2 regions of the Micromonospora sp. NPDC049201 genome follow, and region 1 is predicted to be linked to the other one. Evidence: riboswitches for the same ligand, from Rfam matches in the RefSeq annotation. Region 1 holds a riboswitch; the other holds the start of a gene.
What was found. A riboswitch is a leader RNA that binds a small molecule or an ion and turns the genes downstream of it on or off. The one in region 1 is predicted to bind S-adenosylmethionine.

Region 1 (9,140 bases):
TACCCCTAACGGCCGCTCGACGGCTAGTGCGCGCTACCTACGGAAGTGTAGGTTTCCCGCGTGGTTCGCCCATCGTGGTCGCGCGTCCCCGCCCTGTCCGTCGGCGTCCTGCTGGCGACCGCCCTGACCGGCTGCGCGCTCCTCGGCGACGCCGGGAGCGCCACCACCTCAGGTCAGCAGGGCTCGGCCACCCCGACACCGACCGGGAACCTCGTCACCCTGATGCAGCGGCTGGGCGGGGACGGCCCGGTCCGCACGCTCGACGTGGAGCCGACCGGCCGGTGGCAGTGCCGGGACTGCGCCGGTGACGGCGTCGACGCGACCGGCTCGCTGAACCCGGAGCAGACGTCCCGGTTGCAGCGGATGCTCGCCGACCCGGCGCTGGCCCGGGAGACCGACCAGGCCCGGCGGTACCGGCAGCTCTGCATCGGCGTGCTGACCTCGACGCTGCTGATCCCGCCGGGGCTGACCGTCACCATCCAGGACTGCCCGGGCGAGCCCGCGCCGCCGGTGGCGTACGAGGTGCTGCTGCTGCTCACCCAGGCCACGCCCGCCGACGACAAGGGCTGAGTCAGAGCACCTTGCCGGGGTTGAGCAGCCCGGCCGGGTCCAGCGCCGCCTTGATCGCCTGGTGCACCCGGACACCCACCGGGCCGATCTCCCGCGCCAGCCAGTCCCGCTTGAGCAGCCCGACGCCGTGCTCGCCGGTGCAGGTGCCGCCCAGGTCCAGCCCGAGCCGCATGATCTCGTCGAAGGCCCGCCGGCCCCGCTCCAGGCTGGCCGGGTCGGCGCGGTCGACCACGATGTTCGGGTGCATGTTGCCGTCGCCGGCGTGCCCGACCACCCCGATCGGCACGTCACACGCGACGGCGATCCGGGCCACGCCGTCCAGCAGCTCCGCCAGCCGGCCGCGGGGCACCGCCACGTCGTCGATGACCAGGCCGCCGTTGCCGGCCGGGAACGTCTCGGCGGCGAACCGCTCCATCGCCGGGTGGGCCAGCCGCCGCGCCTGGAGCAGCGCGGCGGCCTCGGTCGCGTCGGTGGCCGCCCAGACCTCGTCGGCGCCGGCCGTCGTGCACACCTCGGCGATCCGGGCCAGGTCGTCGGCCGCCCGGCCGCCGGTGTCCACCGCGGCCAGCAGCAGCGCCTCCGCGTCGGTCCGCAGCCCCATCGGCTGGTACGCCTCGATGGCCCGCAGGTGCGTTCGGTCCAGCAGCTCCAGCAGGCTCGGGGTGAGCCCCCGCTCGGCGATGCCGGCCACCGCGCCGCCGGCCGCCGCCGTGGTGCCGAAGACCGCCACCAGGGTCAGTGCCGCCTCCGGCGGCGGGCGCAGCGCCACGGTCACCTCGGTGATCACGCCGAGGGTGCCCTCCGAGCCGACGAAGAGCCGGGTCAGGTCGTACCCGGCGACGCCCTTGGCGGTGCGCCGGCCGGTGCGCAGCACCTCGCCGGAGGCGAGCACCACCTCCAGGCCGAGCACGTACTCGCTGGTCACGCCGTACTTCACGCAGCACATGCCGCCGGCGTTGGTGGCCACGTTGCCGCCGATGGTGGACGACTCCCAGGAACCGGGGTCCGGCGGGTACCAGAGCCCGCGCGCCCGCACCGCCCCGGCCAGCGCGGCGTTGACCACGCCGGGCTGCACCACGGCGATCCGGCCCACCGGGTCGATCTCCACGATCCGGTCCATCGCCACCGTGCTCACCACCAGCGCGCCGGCCACCGCGTTCGCCGCGCCGGCCAGCCCGGTCCGGGCGCCCTGCGGCACCACCGGTACGCCGTGCCGGCCCGCCGCGCGTACCGCCGCGACCACGCCCGCGGTGTCCCGGGGGCGGACCACCACCAGCGGGGTGCCCGAGGCGCACAGGTCGGCCTCGTCCCGCTCGTGCCCGGCCAGCAGGTCCGGGTCGGTCAGCACGGCGGACTCGCCGAGCGCGTCCCGCAGTTCGTCGAGGAGGGGATGGGCAGCCATGCCGGGAAGGCTACCGGCGTACTTTGGAACGATGCTCTACCTGGACCCGCCCGCGGTGCCCTGGCGCGGCCGGCTCTGGTCGCACCTGATCAGCGACGTCTCCTTCGCGGAGCTGCACGCCTTCGCCGAGCTGCTCGGCGCCGGCCGGCGCGGCTTCGACCGGGACCACTACGACCTGCCCGCCGAGCGGTTCCGGGTGGCGGTCTGGCTGGGCGCGACGGTGGTCCCGTCCCGCGAGATCGTCCGCCTGCTGCGCGCCGGCGGCCTGCGCCGCCCGAAACACGTCTTCGCCTCGGCCGCGCCGGTCTCAGCTCAGCGTGCTCAGCTCCCGGGTCAGGTTGGCGCGGGCGGGCGCCTCCCAGCGGGCGTGCGGCTCGGGTAGCCGGAAGAGCGCCGGCAGGGCCAGCAGGTGCCGCAGCACGGCGGCCCGGCCGGCGCGGAAGTCCGGCTCGGACACGTGGGCGTACTCGCGGCGGATCGCGGCGGCGTACCTGTCGTAGTCGTCCGGCGCGGCGGCCAGCACCGCCAGGTCGGCGTCGCAGAGCAACGCGCCGTCCGGGTCGTCCGGTCCGACCGCGTGGCCGGCGGTGAGCAGCACCAGGCGGCGTACCCCGGTCACCGCCGCGGTCGGCAGCCCGGCGGCGGTGAGCAGCGCGTCGCCCAGGTCGGCGCTGGCCCGCTCGTTGGCGTCGCCGCCGGCCCGCGGGTCGTAGACCGCGTCGTGGCACCACGCCGCGAGCCGGACCAGGTCCGGGCGGCGGGCCCGATCGGCGTACGCGTCGACCACGTCGAGCACCGCCCGCAGGTGATCCTCCGTGTGGTGGTGTCGGTGCGGCTCCCGCCAGCCGGCCAGCAGCCGCGCCCCGGCCCGCGCCACGGCGTCCGGGTCGGTCGCGCCGGCCGCCCGGGCCGTCGCCCGCCACCGCGTCGTCAGCTCGTCCATCCGGTGCAGTCTGCCCCACTCCGTCGTCGGGGCGAGGATTCACCGGGGACGGGGCGGGTAGTACCCGCCATGGCCCAGGACCGACGACCGCCGTTCCTGCGGCGCTTGACGACGCGCGAAGCGCTGGGTGACCTCGACGGGCCACGGATCGCCGCCGCGATGGACGAGCTGCGCCACCGGAGCAAGGCCACGCTGCACGACCGGCTGCACCGGGTCCGGACCGCGTTCGGCCTGGCGTTGCAGGCGGGGCTCGCGGCCGGCCTGGCGTACCTGGTCTCGCACCGGCTGCTGCACAACCCGCAACCGGTGTTCGCCCCGATCTCCGCGGTGGGCACGCTCGCCGCCTCGGTGGGGCAGCGGTTCCGGCGTACCGTCGAGCTGATCATCGGGGTGGCGGTCGGCGTCCTCGTCGGCGACGTGCTGATCTACTTCCTCGGCACCGGTGCCTGGCAGCTCGCGCTGGTGGTGACCTCGGCGATCCTGCTGACCATCTTCGCCGGGGCGAGCGTGGCCATCGTGATCCAGGCGGCGGCCACCGCGGTGCTGATCGTGACGCTCAGCCCGTCCACCCAGAACCTGGAGTTCCCGCGCTTCGTCGACGCCTTCATCGGCGGCAGCATCGCGCTGCTGGTGACCGCCGTCCTGCTGCCGCTCAACCCGCTCCGGGTGATCAACCGGGCCGCCCGGCCGGCGCTGGACCTGCTGGCCGAGCAGCTCGACGTGTGCGCCGAGGCGCTGCGCAACCGGGACCGGGGCGCGGCCCAGCGGGCGCTGTTCCGGCTCCGGGAGAACAAGGAGGAGCTGGCCGCGCTCAGCGAGGCCATCGAGGGCGCGAAGGAGACCATCACCATCTCGCCGGCCCGCTGGCACCGGCGCAGCGAGCTGACCCACTACGCGGAGGCGGCCGAGCCGATCGACCGGGCGATGCGCAACAGCGGCACGCTGATCCGCCGCGCGGTCACCATGATCGAGGACGAGGAGTCGATCCCCGAGCCGATGCCCGACTCCGTCGCCCACCTCGCCGAGTCGGTACGCCTGCTCCGGCACGAGTTCGCCGTCGGCGAGGAGCCGGAACAGGCCCGGGAGCGGGTGCTGCGGGCGGTCAGCGAGGCCAGCCGGGCGTACGCCGAGGGGGTGGGCTTCTCCGGCAGCGTGGTGATCGCCCAGGTGCGGACCACCGCCAGCGACCTGATGGTGGCGTCCGGCATCGACCAGGAGGAGGCGAACCGCCTGGTCCGGCAGGCGTTCCACGGAAAGGACCAGCCCGCCGACGCGTCCCCCACCGCCCCGCCGGTCGGCTGACCCCCACCCGGGGTCAGCGGGGGCGGGCCAGGGCGGCCAGCGCGGTCAGCAGGGTGTCGATCTCGTGGGCGGTGGTGCCCAGGCCGAGGCTCGCGCGCAGCGCGGTGGGTGGCAGGTCGGTGCGGGCCGAGCGGGCGGCGGCCTCGGTCAGCAGGCGGCGGGTCAGCGGGTGGGCGCAGAACAGGCCGTCCCGCACGCCGATCCGGTGCCGGGCCGCCAGGTGCGCGGCCACCTCGGCGGAGTCCCGCCCGGCGACCACGAAGCTGACGATGCCCACCCGGGGCGCGTCCGGGCCGAACGTGCGCAGCTCCACCACGTCCGGCAGCGCGGCCAGGCCGGACCGCAGCCGGGACAGCAGCGCCTGCTCCCGGGCGTGCAGCGCGGTCCGGTCCGCCGCCGTGAACGCCGCGCAGACCGCCGCCAGCGCCACCGCGCCGAGCAGGTTCGGCGTGCCGCCCTCGTGCCGGGCCGGGCCGGTCACCCACCGCACGTCGTGGGTGGCCGCGCCTACGTGACCCGTGGCCCCGCCGCCGGCCAGGTACGGCGCGGCGGCGTCCAGCCAGTCCGCGCGCCCGACCAGCACGCCGGCGCCGAACGGGGCGTACAGCTTGTGGCCGGAGAGCGCCACGTAGTCCACGTCCGACGCGGCCACGTCGACCGGGGCGTGCGGGGCGAGCTGCGCGGCGTCGACCAGGATGCGCGCGCCGTACCGGTGGGCCACCCGGGCCAGCTCGGTGACCGGCCAGCACTCGCCGGTGACGTTGCTGGCGCCGGTCACCGCGACCAGCACCGGCCGGCCGGGCCGGGCGTCACGGGCCAGCTCGGCAAGCGCCAGGCTCAGCGACCGGACCGCGCCGGCCGGGCTGTCCGGCACCGGCAGCCGGACCGAGCCGCGTGGCCAGGGAAGCAGGTTCGCGTGGTGCTCCCCGCCGAACGTGACCACAGTGGTGCCGGCCGGCAGCGCCCGGGCCAGCAGGTTCACCGCGTCCGTGGTGTTCCGGGTGAAGATCACGTGGTCGGTGGGACGCGCGCCGACGAAGTCCGCCACGGTCTGCCGGGACCGCTCGTAGGCGAGCGTGCAGCGCCGGGACAGCGCGCCCGCGCCGCGGTGCACGCTCGCGTACCAGGGCAGCAGCTCGGCCACCGCGTCGGCCGCGGCCCGCGCGCACGGCGCGCTGGCGGCGTGGTCCAGGTTGATCTCTCCCGGTACGCCGAGCACGCCGAGCGGGTCCGGCCGGACCGGAACGGGCAGCGTGGGGAGGGCGGGTACGAGGGTGACGGTCATGGCGGAGCCTCCGGGTCACAGGGGACCCCGGGGTGCCGGGACGGGGTCCGCGCTTGCCCAGCACGCGACGCGGCGCTGGGCCCGGTCATCACCCGGGGCACCCCACCGCGAACTCGACGAGGGTTGCCGGCCAGCAAGCCGGGGCTTGACGCTGGCGCTCGTGACCTGCCCGGTAGCATAGCCGTCACGATGCGGCCGGACCAGTGGGGCGAGTGTGGCTACGCTGACCGCATGGCCGTCACCCCGCCCGGCGGAGCACCGCCGCCGCCCGCGCCCGCCGTCCCGCCGCCCGGGGCGTCGACGCCGCGCATGCCGCTGCGCCGGCTCGGCTGGCGGCGCTTCCTGGCGCTGGCCGCGGTGGTGCTGCTGATCGCGGCCGGCGCGCTGTTCATGGTCTTCACGCTGGGCGAGAGCCTGGGCGCGGACGCACTGCTGGTCGGCGTGATCGCGGCGATCCTGCCGGTGCCGGTGCTGGTGTCCTGCTTCCTCTGGCTCGACCGTTACGAACCCGAGCCGCTGAAATACCTGATCTTCTGCTTCGCCTGGGGCGCGTTCGTCTCCACCGCCATCTCGCTGCTGGTCAACGAGACCGGCGCGCGACTGTTCGAGGACCGCGGGTTGCCCGCCGCGCTGACCGCCGTGCTCGTCGCGCCGTTCATCGAGGAGCTGACCAAGGCGGCCGGCCCGATCCTGCTGCTGATCTTCCGGCGCCGGGAGATCTCCGGGATCACCGACGGGCTGGTCTACTGCGGGCTGTCCGCGGTCGGCTTCGCCATGGTCGAGAACATTCTCTACCTGGGCGGATACGGCTACCGCACCGGCGTGGAGGAGTACGGCCCGGCCACCGGGGCGCAGCAGGTGATCGCGATCTTCATCGTGCGGATCCTGCTCTTCGGCTTCGCCCACCCGCTGTTCACCTCGATGACCGGCGTCGGGCTGGGCGTCGCCGCGCGGACCGCCGACCGGCGGGTGCGGATCCTCGCCCCGCTCGCCGGCCTGCTGCTGGCCATGATGCTGCACGGCACCTGGAACCTGCTGCCGTCCCTGGCCCAGGCCACCGGGCAGCAGGTGATCGTGCTCTACGGCTACCTCGGCGTCATGGTGCCCATCTTCTTCGGCATGGTGGGGCTGGCCGTCTGGCTGCGGGCCTGGGAGGGCCGGCTCACCGAGCGCACGCTGCCCGACTACGTCCGGGCCGGTTGGCTCACCCCGCCCGAGGTGGCGGCGCTGGGCAGCCTGGGCCGGCGGCACGCGGCCCGCACCTGGGCCCGGCGGGTGGCCGGCGACGGCGGCGTGAAGGCGATGCGCGGCTACCAGTTCGCCGCGACCCGGCTGGCGCTGCTGCGCGACGGGATGCGCCGAGGGCTGGACCGCAAGCCCGCCGAGCGGGACCGGACGGCACGGGAGGAACGGGAGCTGCTGGACGCGATCGCCGCGTACCGGTCGTTCTTCGTCGGTCGTGATCCGCAGGCGCCGGTCGGGGTCTGGGACGGGCAGCGCTACCACCTGCGGTTCCCGGACGGGTCCCGGCGGGCCGTCGAGGCGCCGGACGAGCCGGTGGTGCCGATCCCGGTGGTGCTGGCCCCGCCGCCGCCCCCGGGCTACGGCCCGCACGCCTGGCACCCGCACGGCTGAGCCGCACGGTCGGGGTCAGGCCATGAGGCCGGTGAGGAAGTCGCCGAGCCCCTGGGCGATGGCCATCAGCGCGGCCCCGATCCCCCGGAACAGCTGCGCCGCGCCGTCCGGCCGGAACGCCATGAAGTAGATCAGGAACGCGAGGAACCCCCAGGCGAGAATCCTCTTGATCACGATCGGCATGGTCCCTCCCCAGGGCGCACTGAGGTGCCTGGGCTTCCCGCCGGGCAGCGCCGCAAACGGCGCCGGGGGAGGGGCGGCGGACTAGAGGTAGAGCCCGGTGGAGCCGGTCGCGCTGTCCTCCACCCGTTCCGCCGCCACCGCGTGCACGTCGCGCTCGCGCAGCAGCACGTACGCCCGGCCGTGCAGCTCGACCTCGGAGCGGTCGTCCGGGTCGAAGAGCACCCGGTCCCCGGACACGATCGAGCGCACGTGCGGCCCCACGCCGACCGCCGTGGCCCAGGCGAGCCGCTTGCCGACCGCCGCGGTCGCCGGGATCACGATGCCGGCGGTGGAGCGGCGTTCCCCCTCACTACCCTCGGTACGCACCAGCACGCGATCGTGCAGCAGGCGGATGGGCAGCCCGGCGTCGAGACTCTGGTCGGCGGTCACACGCCAGACGCTACCGCGTGCCGAGCGGCGGCTTCCGTCGTGGTTGCCGGGAGCGGCGGCGGGGCAATGTGTGGCGGGAGCGCCCTAGGGTGGGGCGGTCGGACGTATCCTGTCCCCCCCTGTGACATGGGTGGGTCAACTGTGCGGGAGGTGCGCTTGAGCCGCTTCGAGCGGATGCGCGGACGGCTCCGCCGCGCGTACGAGACAGGCCGTGAGTCGGCCCGGTCCCGCCGGTACGAGGACGACCCGACGCCGGCGGACGCGGGCGTGGCGTCGCCGACCTCGCCGGGTCCGGTGGCGTCGCCGTCGGCGGCCGTGGTGGGTGCCCCGCCGCCGGCCGCGATGCACTCCTCGACGGTCAGCCGGGACGACACCGAGGTGCCGCACGCGCTGCGCATCGCCGCCGCCTGGTGCTGGCGGCTGATCGTGATCGGCATCGTCACCTGGGCACTCCTCAAGATCGTCGGCACGATCAGCATCGTGATCATCCCGTTGACCGTCGCGCTGCTGCTCTCGGCGCTGCTCGCCCCGGCGGTCGGCTGGTTGCTGAAGGCCCGGTTCCCCCGTTCGCTGGCGACCGGCGTGGTGCTGGTCGGCGGCCTGGCGGCGGTGATTGGCACGCTCACGCTCGTGGTCAACGAGTTCATCCAGGGTGTGCCGGAGCTGAGCGAGAAGTCCTCGCAGGGCGTCCGGCAGATCCAGGACTGGCTCAAGACCGGGCCGCTGCACCTGTCCGACAGCCAGCTCGACCGCTACATCAACGAGGCGCAGGCCTGGATCAACGGCAACACCGAACGGTTCACCAGCGGCGCGCTCAGCACCGCCGCGACGCTCGCCGAGGTGCTCACCGGCACCGTCCTGGTGCTCTTCGCGACGTTCTTCTTCCTGCGCGACGGCAACAACATCTGGCGGTTCCTGGTCCGGCTGCTGCCGGTGGCCGCGCGCTGGAAGGTCGACGACGCCGGGCGCGCGTCCTGGGCGACGCTCGGCGCGTACGTGCGGGCCACCGTGCTTGTCGCGTTCATCGACGCCGTGGGCATCGGCATCTTCCTGGTCATCTTCGACATCCCGTTCGCGTTCCCGCTGGCCGCGCTGGTCTTCCTGGGCGCGTTCATCCCGATCGTCGGCGCGTTCCTGTCCGGCGTGGTGGCCGTGCTGGTCGCGCTGGTCGACAGCGGCCCGGTGACCGCCCTGATCATCCTGGGCGTGGTGGTCGGCGTGCAGCAGATCGAGGGCCACGTGCTCCAGCCGCTGATCATGGGCCGCGCGGTGGCCATCCACCCGCTCGCCGTGATCATCGGCATCGCCGCCGGGGTGGTGCTGGCCGGCATCGCCGGCGCGCTGGTCTCGGTGCCGCTGATCGCCGTGCTCAACACCGCGGTCCGCCGGCT
Region 2 (9,140 bases), on a different contig from region 1:
GCGGCTGCTGCTCTCCAACGACGACGACCTGGACCGGGTCGACGCGACGCGGGCCGGGTGCGACGCGATCATGGTGGGCGCGGCCACGGTCCGCCGCGACGACCCCCGGTTGCTGGTGCGCAGCGATCGGCGGCGTGCCGAGCGGGTGGCCCGGGGCCTGCCCCCGTCCCCGGTGAAGGTGACGGTCACCGGCAGCGGCGACCTCGACCCGGTGGCCCGCTTCTTCACCGTCGGCGACGGCGTCAAGCTGGTCTACTGCCCGAGCGGGGTGGTGGACAAGGCCCGGGAGCAGGTCGGCGCGGTGGCCACCGTGGTGGACGCCGGCGAGCCGGTCACCCCGGAGGCGGTCGTCGCCGACCTGGCCGGGCGCGGGGTCGGCCGGTTGATGGTGGAGGGCGGCGGCACCATGCACCGCCAGTTCCTCACCGCCGGGCTCGCCGACGAGCTGCACCTGGTGGTCGCGCCGTTCTTCGTGGGGGACGGCCGGGCCCCCCGGTTCGTCGGGGAGGGCCGCTTCCCGTGGCACCCGGGTCGCCGGGCCCGGGTGGTCGAGGTGCGCCAGATCGGCGACGTGGTGCTGACGCGCTACGCGCTCTCCGACCGCTGCCGGGCCTGACCAACGCCGCTCCGGTTCGCTCTTGTGCAAGCTCACGGTCGAGATTAGTTTGTTGCTCATCCATACGAATGCATCCCTCCCGAAGGGGTATCGATGAGCGTGCACCACCCCGATCCGGGCGCCTCCCGTCGCCGTTTCCTCGGCCTGGTCGGCCTCGGCGTGGCCGCCACCGCCGGCGGCCCGCTGCTCGCCGGATGCTCCGAGAAGCCCGCCGGCTCCGGCGCCTCCCAGCAGCTCGACGCCGTCTCCGGCCTGCTGCCGACGCGAAAGGACCTGCCCGGCGCCGTCAAGCCCGACATCGTCGGCACCCGCCCGGTGCCCGACGGCTACACCAGCTACCCGGCGACGCTGGTCGACGCCATCACCGACAAACCCGGCACCAGCGGCAAGCAGATCACCGCGATGACGCCCGCCTGGGGGCCGGCGCCGCCCGGCATCGCGCAGAGCGCCTACCTCCAGGCCGTCAACGCCGAGCTGGGCACGCCTGTCAACTTCACCATCCAGGACGGCGTCACCTACGCCGACAAGCTCAACGCCATGCTCAGCGCCCGCGACGTGCCGGAGCTGCTCTGCGTGCCGAGCTGGGAGGTGGAGAAGATCCCGCGCTTCGCCGAGGCGATCAAGGCGCTCTTCGAGGACCTCACCGACCACCTCCGGGGCGACGCCGCGAACGCGTACCCGATGCTGGCCAGCTTCCCGACCGGCGCCTGGCGCCAGGCGGTGTGGAACGAGCGGCTGATGTCCGTGCCCAATCCCACGGACGGGCCGTTCCCCTGGGCGCTGTTCGCCCGCAAGGACCTCCTTGACGCGCGCGGCCTGGGGGTGCCGACCAACCTCGACGAACTGCTGACCGCGGCCCGGCAGGTCACCGACCCGGCGCGCAAGGTGTGGGCGTTCGACGACGTCTTCGCCATGATCCAGATGTTCCACCGGGTGCCCGGCGCCAACCAGGGGTGGCGGCTGCGCTCCGACGGGACGCCGGAGTTCAAGTACGAGACGCCGGAGTTCCGCCAGGCGCTCGAGGTGATGGCCAAGATCTACAAGGACGGCCTGGTCCACCCGGACATCGTGGCCAGCCGCGGCGCGGACGCGAAGCAGTTGTTCGCCAAGAACGGCGCCATCGTGTTCAAGCAGGACGGCATCGGCTTCTGGCAGGGCGCCCAGGCCGAGCACCAGAAGACCAACCCGACGTTGAACATCCAGCCGGTGCCGATCTTCTCCGCCACCGGCGGCGACCCGTTGGTCTGGGGCGAGGACAAGCCGATCTCGTTCACCTTCGTCAGGAAGGGCCTCGGCAAGGACCGGGTCCAGGAACTGCTGCGCGTCATCAACTGGTGCTCCGCGCCGCTGGGCAGCCAGGAGGCCCAGCTCCGGGACTTCGGTGTCGAGGGCAAGCACCACACCACGTCGCCGAACGGGCCGGTCAAGACCGACCTGGCGTTCAAGGAGATCGCCAACCAGTATTTCTTCATCAGCGGTCGTAACCCCACCATCGGGCCGTACCCGGACACCCCCCGCTACGTGCCGGACGTGCTGAACTACTCCAACCAGATGGTCAAGTTCCTGGAGAAGAACCCCTGGGCCGGGGTGAAGCTGGAGATGCCGGCCGCCTACAAGGCCAACCAGGTGCCGACCGAGGACAAGTTCACCGACGTCCTGCGCGGCCGGCGTCCACTGAGCGACGCGGACGCCATCGTCGCCGAGTGGAAGGCCAACGGCGGGGAGGAAGCCCGCAAGCTGCTCGCCGACTCGCTGCCCAAGGCGGCCAAGTGAGCGAGCCGGCCGTCGCGGTCGGGCCCGAGCGGGTCCGACCCGACGAGCCGGCCCCACCGGCCCGCCGCCGACCGCCCCGCCGTCGCCGGGTGCCGCTGCGCAGCCGGCTGCGCCGCGACTGGCAGTTGCTGGCCATGGTGGCGCCCGGCTTCCTGGTGCTGCTGGTCTTCAGCTACCTGCCGATCGCCGGCAACGTCATCGCGTTCCAGGACTACAACCCGTACCTGGGCGACAATCCCTGGCAGGCGTTCACGCACAGCAACTGGATCGGCTTCGGCCAGTTCCAGCTCCTCTTCGACGACCCGGCGTTCTGGGACGCGTTCCGCAACACGCTCGCCATCACCGCGTTCCAGCTCGTGTTCTTCTTCCCGCTGCCGATCCTGCTCGCGGTGATGCTGCACAACCTGCTCTCCAGCCGGCTGCGCGGTCTCGTCCAGACCATCGTCTACCTGCCGCACTTCTTCAGTTGGGTGCTGGTGATCAGCTTCTTCGTCGCCATGCTCGGCGGCGCGGGGCTGCTGGCCCAGACCATGCGCGACGCCGGCATGCAGCCGTGGAACGTGATGACCAACCCGGACACGTTCATCGTCCTGGTCACCGCCGAAGCGGTCTGGAAGGACGTGGGCTGGGGCACCATCGTGTTCCTCGCCGCGCTGTCCACCATCGACCAGAGCCTCTACGAGGCCGCCGCGGCGGACGGCGCCGGCCGGTGGCGGCGACTCTGGCACATCACGCTGCCCGGCCTGCGTCCGGTGATCGTGCTGCTGCTGATCCTGCGCCTCGGTGACGCGCTCTCGGTCGGCTTCGAACAGTTCCTGCTGCAACGCGACGCGGTCGGCCGGCAGGCCGCCGAGGTGCTCGACACCTTCGTCTACCACTTCTCCATCGCCACCGGGAACTACGGCTACGGCGCGGCGGCCGGCCTGTTCAAGGCCGTCGTCGGCCTGGTGCTGATCCTGGCCGCGAACCGGGTGGCGCACCTGCTCGGCGAACGAGGGATCTACTCGAAGTCATGACCGTGATCATCCGACGGCCGCCGCGCGCGCGGCCCCACCGCCCGGTGTGGGAGGAACCCCCCACCCGCGTCGGTCAGGCGCTCAAGGCCACCCTGCTCACCCTGCTGGTGCTCGGCGTCCTCTTCCCGCTCTGGGTGGTGCTGGTGACCAGCCTCTCGTCGCGCCGGACGATCGCCGACGCGGGCGGCCTGGTGGTGGTGCCGAAGGGCATCGACACCTCGGCCTACGCCACCATCTTCGCCGGCGGCGCGGTCACCCGGGCGCTGTGGATCAGCACGCTGGTCACCGTCTGCGGCACCGCGATCGCGCTGACCGTCACCGTGCTGGCCGCGTACGGGTTGTCCCGGCCGGGCACGGTGGGGCACCGCTGGCTGCTGGCGTACTTCCTGATCCCGTTCCTGGTCTACCCCCCGCTCGTGCCCCGCTACCTGGTGGTCACCGGGCTCGGGCTCAAGGACACCATCTGGGCGCTGGTGCTGCCGTCCGCGATCAGCGTGTTCAACCTGGTGGTGGTGCGCGGCTTCTTCCAGGGCATCCCGCAGGAACTGCTGGACAGCGCGCGCATCGACGGTGCCAGCGACTTCCGGACGCTGGGCCGCATCGTGCTGCCGTTGTCCCGCGCGGTGATCGCCGTGGTCGGTCTCTTCTACGCGGTCAGCTACTGGAACGTCTGGTTCGACGCGCTGCTGTTCATCGACCGCAACGACATGTACCCGATCCAGCGGGTGTTGCAGAGCTACCTGTTGGCCGGGCAGGCGCCGCACACCTCCGGCGCGGCCAGCGGGGTGACCATGCCGCCGACCGAGGCGATCAAGATGGCGGTGGTGGTGCTGACCGTCGCGCCGATCGTCGCGGTCTACCCGTTCATCCAGCGGCACTTCATCAAGGGGGTGCTGATCGGGGCCGTCAAGGGCTGATCAGAGCACCTGGGACAGGAACCGCCGCAACCGGGGGTGTTCGGGGGCCTCGAACACGGCGGCCGGCGGCCCGGCCTCCAACACCCTGCCGGCGTCCATGAACGCGACCGTGTCGGCGACGGTGCGGGCGAAGCCCATCTCGTGCGTGACCACCACCATGGTCATGCCGGCGGCGGCGAGGTCGGCCATCACCGCGAGCACGCCCTTGACCAGCTCCGGGTCCAGCGCCGAGGTGGCCTCGTCGAAGAGCATCACCTGCGGGCGCAGCGCGAGCGCGCGGGCGATGGCGACGCGTTGCTGCTGGCCGCCGGAGAGCTGCGCCGGCCGGGCGTCGGCCTTCGCGGCGAGCCCGACCAGGTCGAGCTGGGCGCGGGCCACCGCCTCCGCCTCGTCCCGGTCGAGCTCCTTCAGCTTCCGCAGCGCGAGCGTGACGTTGCGCAGCACGCTCAGGTGCGGGAACAGGTTGAACTGCTGGAACACCATGCCGACGCGTTGCCGCAGCGCGTCCGGGTCGTCGTGCAGCACGCTGCGCCCGTCCAACAGCACGTCGCCCCGGTCCGGCTCGATCAGCCGGTTGATCGTGCGCAGCAGCGTGGACTTTCCGGAGCCGGACGGTCCGATCACGCAGGCGGTGCCGCCCCGGGCCACGTCCAGGTCCGCGCCGCGCAGCACCCGGTGCGCGCCGAACGCCAGGTGCACGTCGCGGACGGCGAGGCTGACCGAGGTGGCGGTGCCGGTGGTCATCGCGGGTCCCTTCCGGTCGGGGTGACGCCGGCCGGCGTCAGGTCGGTGTCGGGCTCGGGTGGCGGGGCGGCCGGGCGGCCCTGGCGCAGCCGCCGGTCCAGCCAGTTGACCGCGTGCGTCAGCGGCACGGTCAGCAGTAGGTAGCACAGGCCGGCCAGCAGCAGCGCGGACTGGTTGCCGGTGTTCGCCGCGTAGTCCTGGCCGATCCGGAACAGCTCCCGCTGACTGGCCAGCAGGCCGAGGAAGTAGACCAGGCTGGAGTCCTTGATCAACGCGATGAGCTGGTTGACCCAGGCGGGCAGCACCCGGCGTACGCCCTGCGGGATGATCACCAGCCGCATCGACTCGGCCCAGGAGAAGCCGAGCGCCCGGGCGCCCTCCAACTGGGCGGCCTCCACGCTCAGGATGCCGGCCCGGAAGATCTCGCCGAGGTAGGCGGCGGCGATGAGCGACAGCGCCAGCACGCCCAGCGGGTAGGGGTTCGGCCCCCAGACCTCCATGCCCAGCGGCGCCAGGCCGACGCCGATGAGCAGGATGGTGGCCGCGGCCGGCAGGCCGCGGAACACGTCGGTGTAGACCCGGGCCGGCCACCGCAACCAGCGGGTACGCGAGATGCCGGCGACGGCCAGCAGCATGCCCAGCACCGAGCCGAGCAGGGCGGCGGAGGCGGCCAGGATCAGCGTGTTCGGCAGCCCGACGGTCAGCATCTCGGGCAGCGCCTCGCGCATCGACCCCCAGTCGAAGAACGTCTCCCAGAGGGTGCTCAGTGGATCCATGTCCGCTCCGTCCGTCCCGCTCGTGCCCGGTTACCGGTTCGCAGAGGCCACCGACGGCGACGGCACGGCGACCGATCCGCTGCCGGGGGTGAAGTCGGCCGGGATCGGCCGGCCCGGGTAGTACCGCTCCTGGAGGCGGCTCCAGGTGCCGTCGGCGATCACCTGGTCGAGGCCCTTGTCCAACGCCTCGCGCAGCCTGTCGTTGCCCTTCGCCACCGCGTACGCCGTCGGCGCGGGGCTGAGCTGCTTCGCCGCGACCTTGATCTTGCCGGTGCTGTCGGCCGCGGACTTGTCGCCGATCTCGGCCGGTGCGATCCAGGCGTCGGCGGTGCCGGCCTTGAGCTGGTTGACCGCGCCGTTGTAGTCGGGCACCCGCACCGGGTTCAGCTTCTCCCTCGTGGCGAAGTCGTCCTGCACGGTGCCCTGGACCACCACCACGCGCTTGCCGGCGAGCTGGTCGAAGCCGGTGATCGCGGAGCCGGCCGGCACGTCCAGGCCGAAGTAGCCGAAGTCGTAGCCGTTGCCGAAGTCGACGGTCTTCTTCCGCGCCTCGGTGACCGTGATCGAGGAGCTGCCCACGTCGAACTTGCGGTTGTCGACCTGGGCGAGCAGCGCGGAGAAGTCGGTGCCGACGAACTCCACCCTCAGACCGACCTTGCCGGCGACGGCCCGCAGCAGGTCGTTGTCGAAGCCGGTGAACTCGCCGTCCTTGAGGAAGACGTTCGGCGGGGCGTCGGTGAGCGTGCCGGCCCGGATCACGCCGGGTTGCAGCAGGCCGTACGGGTTGTCGGCCGCGTCGCCGGCCGATCCGCCGCAGGCGGTCAGCGCGGTGGCGGCGAGCACGGCGGCGGCGCCGAGCGCGGCGACGCGGGTCAGGGCGGTACGGATACGCACGATGTCTCTCCAGAGTGGACGGACACGCGGGACGCGTGCCGGTGCCGGCGCCGCCGGGCACGGCGGAGCCGGAAGGGTGGATCGGGGAAGGGTGGAGCGGTCGCTCAGCGCGCGTCGCGACAGCGGTCGCTGCACACCCGCATCAGGTCGACGTGGCGACGCCTGACCAGCGCGAGGCCGACCCGGATGGGGGGTGGTGCGAACATGGGTCTCCCTGGTCCGTCGGTGCTGACCTGGGTGCCAGGCCACGCTTGCGCCGGCTGCGGCCGGCGCCTGGTCCTCACCCGGAGCACCCCACCGTGGCGGAGGGTTGCCGGCCAGCGAGCCGGGGCTTGACGCTGGCGCTCATGACCTGCCGAAAGGCTAGCAGCACCGGTGCGCCGGTCGTCCAGCCGTTATGACCACCCTCACGGCCGTGCCTTACCGGGCGGCTCCGGCCGCCGGGACGCAGAATGGCCGGATGACCTCCCCGCGGGTGACCCTCGACGATCTCGGCGCCTGGCTGATCAAGGGCAACGCGGAGCAGACGGACCTGGCCGCCCGCTTCGCCGCCGATCCGCGGGTGGCCGGCTGGTGCGTGCGTCCCGGCTACCGGATCCGCCTGATGCGCGCCGGTCAGCCGGTGGTGTTCTGGGCCAGCGGCAGCCGGGGCCGACTCCGGTACGGCGTGTGGGGCCTGGGCCGGGTGGCCGGCGACCCGCGGCCGGGGGAGCCGGGCGGGCCGTGGACGCTGCCGCTGGACCTGACCGTCCTCGACGAGCCGCTGCGGGTGCGCCGTGCCGTGCTGCGCGCCGACCCCCGGCTGGCCGGCGCGGAGGTCTTCCGGCAGCCGCAGGCGGCGAACCCGTCCTACCTGACCGTCGCGCAGTTCGCCGCCGTGCGGGAGTACCTGCCGGACTAGCTCTTGCTATGCAACAAAGTGCATAGCAAGATGGCCGGCATGTCGCTGGAGCACGCCATCCTCGTCTCGCTGCTGGAGCAACCCGCCTCCGGCTACGAGCTGGCGCGTCGCTTCGACCGCTCGATCGGGCGCTTCTGGACCGCCACGCACCAGCAGATCTACCGGGTCCTCAAGCAGCTCGCCGAGGACGACCGGATCACCGGTGAGGAGATCGGTCAGGAGAGCCTGCCGGACAAGAAGCTCTGGTCGGTCACCCCGACCGGCCGGGCCGCGCTGGTCGGCTGGCTGCACGCCCCGGTGCGGCCGGAGGCGGTCCGGCACGAACTGGCCGTCAAGATCCGGGGCGCCGCGTTCGACGACGCGGCCGGGCGCGCGCTCCTGGTCGCCGAGGTCGAGCGCTACCGCGCCGACCACCAGACCGTCCTCGCCGGCTACCTGGCCGGCGAGCGCCGCGACTTCGGCTCCGCCGCACCCGACGCCCGGGCGGCGTTGCAGCACGTGGTGCTGCGCGGCGGCATCGCGTACGAGCGGATGGTGCTGGCCTGGCTGGACGACGTCCTGGCCACCCTCCGCGACCTCGACCCGGAAAGGCCCCCCGCGTGAGCGACCCGCTGCTGTTCCACCCGCACCACTACGCCCCCGCCGACCTCGACGAGACCTCGCGGCGGCTGCTGCGCGCCACCATCGACTGGTTCGAGACCCGGGGCAAGCGCGCCCTGGTCGACAGCTACCACGCCCGCGAGTGGTACGCCGACTTCCTCGACTTCGCCGCCCGGGAACGCCTCTTCGCCACGTTCCTCACCCCGTCCGCCGACGGCGGCGGCGACGCCGACAAGCGCTGGGACACCGCCCGCAACGCCGCGCTCAGCGAGATCCTCGGCTTCTACGGGCTCGGCTACTGGTACACCTGGCAGGTCACCGTGCTCGGCCTCGGGCCGGTGTGGCAGAGCGGCAACGCCGCCGCCCGGGCCCGCGCCGCCGAGCTGCTCGACCAGGGGCACGTGATGGCCTTCGGCCTCTCCGAGCGTCCGCACGGCGCCGACATCTACGCCACCGACATGCTGCTCACCCCCGACGGCGCGGGTGGTTTCCGGGCCACCGGCGGCAAGTACTACATCGGCAACGGCAACGTCGCCGGGCTGGTCTCGGTCTTCGGCCGGCGCGCCGACGTCGAGGGCCCCGAGGGGTACGTGTTCTTCGCCGCCGACAGCCGGCACCCGGCGTACCGGCTGGTCCGCAACGTGGTCGCCGCCCAGATGTACGTCTCCGAGTTCCGGCTGGAGGACTACCCGGTGCGCGCCGAGGACGTGCTGCACACCGGGCCGGCCGCGTTCGACGCCGCGCTGAACACGGTCAACGTCGGCAAGTTCAACCTCTGCACCGCGTCCGTCGGCATCTGCGAGCACGCCATGTACGAGGCGGTCAGCCACGCCCACGGCCGGGTGCTGTACGGCCGGCGGGTCACCGACTTCCCGCACGTGCGCCGCGAGCTGACCGACGCGT

Region 2: linked by a shared signal. The riboswitch ahead of ACZ6O5_RS02040 (ABC transporter substrate-binding protein) and the one ahead of ACZ6O5_RS05805 (aminotransferase class V-fold PLP-dependent enzyme) in region 1 are both predicted to bind S-adenosylmethionine.

The regions. Positions count from the first base shown of each region.
Region 1 covers NZ_JBVJHM010000002.1:419,846-428,985, reverse strand. Annotated here, with positions in the region: gene ACZ6O5_RS05830 (hypothetical protein) at 61-570, shown strand; gene ACZ6O5_RS05825 (FAD-binding oxidoreductase) at 572-1,972, opposite strand; gene ACZ6O5_RS05820 (DUF4031 domain-containing protein) at 2,004-2,354, shown strand; gene ACZ6O5_RS05815 (HD domain-containing protein) at 2,280-2,915, opposite strand; gene ACZ6O5_RS05810 (FUSC family protein) at 2,985-4,217, shown strand; gene ACZ6O5_RS05805 (aminotransferase class V-fold PLP-dependent enzyme) at 4,231-5,502, opposite strand; SAM riboswitch class IV at 5,547-5,668, opposite strand; gene ACZ6O5_RS05800 (PrsW family intramembrane metalloprotease) at 5,692-7,137, shown strand; gene ACZ6O5_RS05795 (hypothetical protein) at 7,153-7,320, opposite strand; gene ACZ6O5_RS05790 (GroES family chaperonin) at 7,402-7,749, opposite strand; gene ACZ6O5_RS05785 (AI-2E family transporter) at 7,876-9,140, shown strand, end outside.
Region 2 covers NZ_JBVJHM010000001.1:517,641-526,780, forward strand. Annotated here, with positions in the region: gene ACZ6O5_RS02010 (RibD family protein) at 1-616, shown strand, start outside; gene ACZ6O5_RS02015 (extracellular solute-binding protein) at 710-2,389, shown strand; gene ACZ6O5_RS02020 (ABC transporter permease) at 2,386-3,405, shown strand; gene ACZ6O5_RS02025 (carbohydrate ABC transporter permease) at 3,402-4,322, shown strand; gene ACZ6O5_RS02030 (amino acid ABC transporter ATP-binding protein) at 4,323-5,066, opposite strand; gene ACZ6O5_RS02035 (amino acid ABC transporter permease) at 5,063-5,842, opposite strand; gene ACZ6O5_RS02040 (ABC transporter substrate-binding protein) at 5,873-6,736, opposite strand; SAM riboswitch class IV at 6,979-7,089, opposite strand; gene ACZ6O5_RS02045 (EVE domain-containing protein) at 7,197-7,637, shown strand; gene ACZ6O5_RS02050 (PadR family transcriptional regulator) at 7,677-8,240, shown strand; gene ACZ6O5_RS02055 (acyl-CoA dehydrogenase family protein) at 8,237-9,140, shown strand, end outside.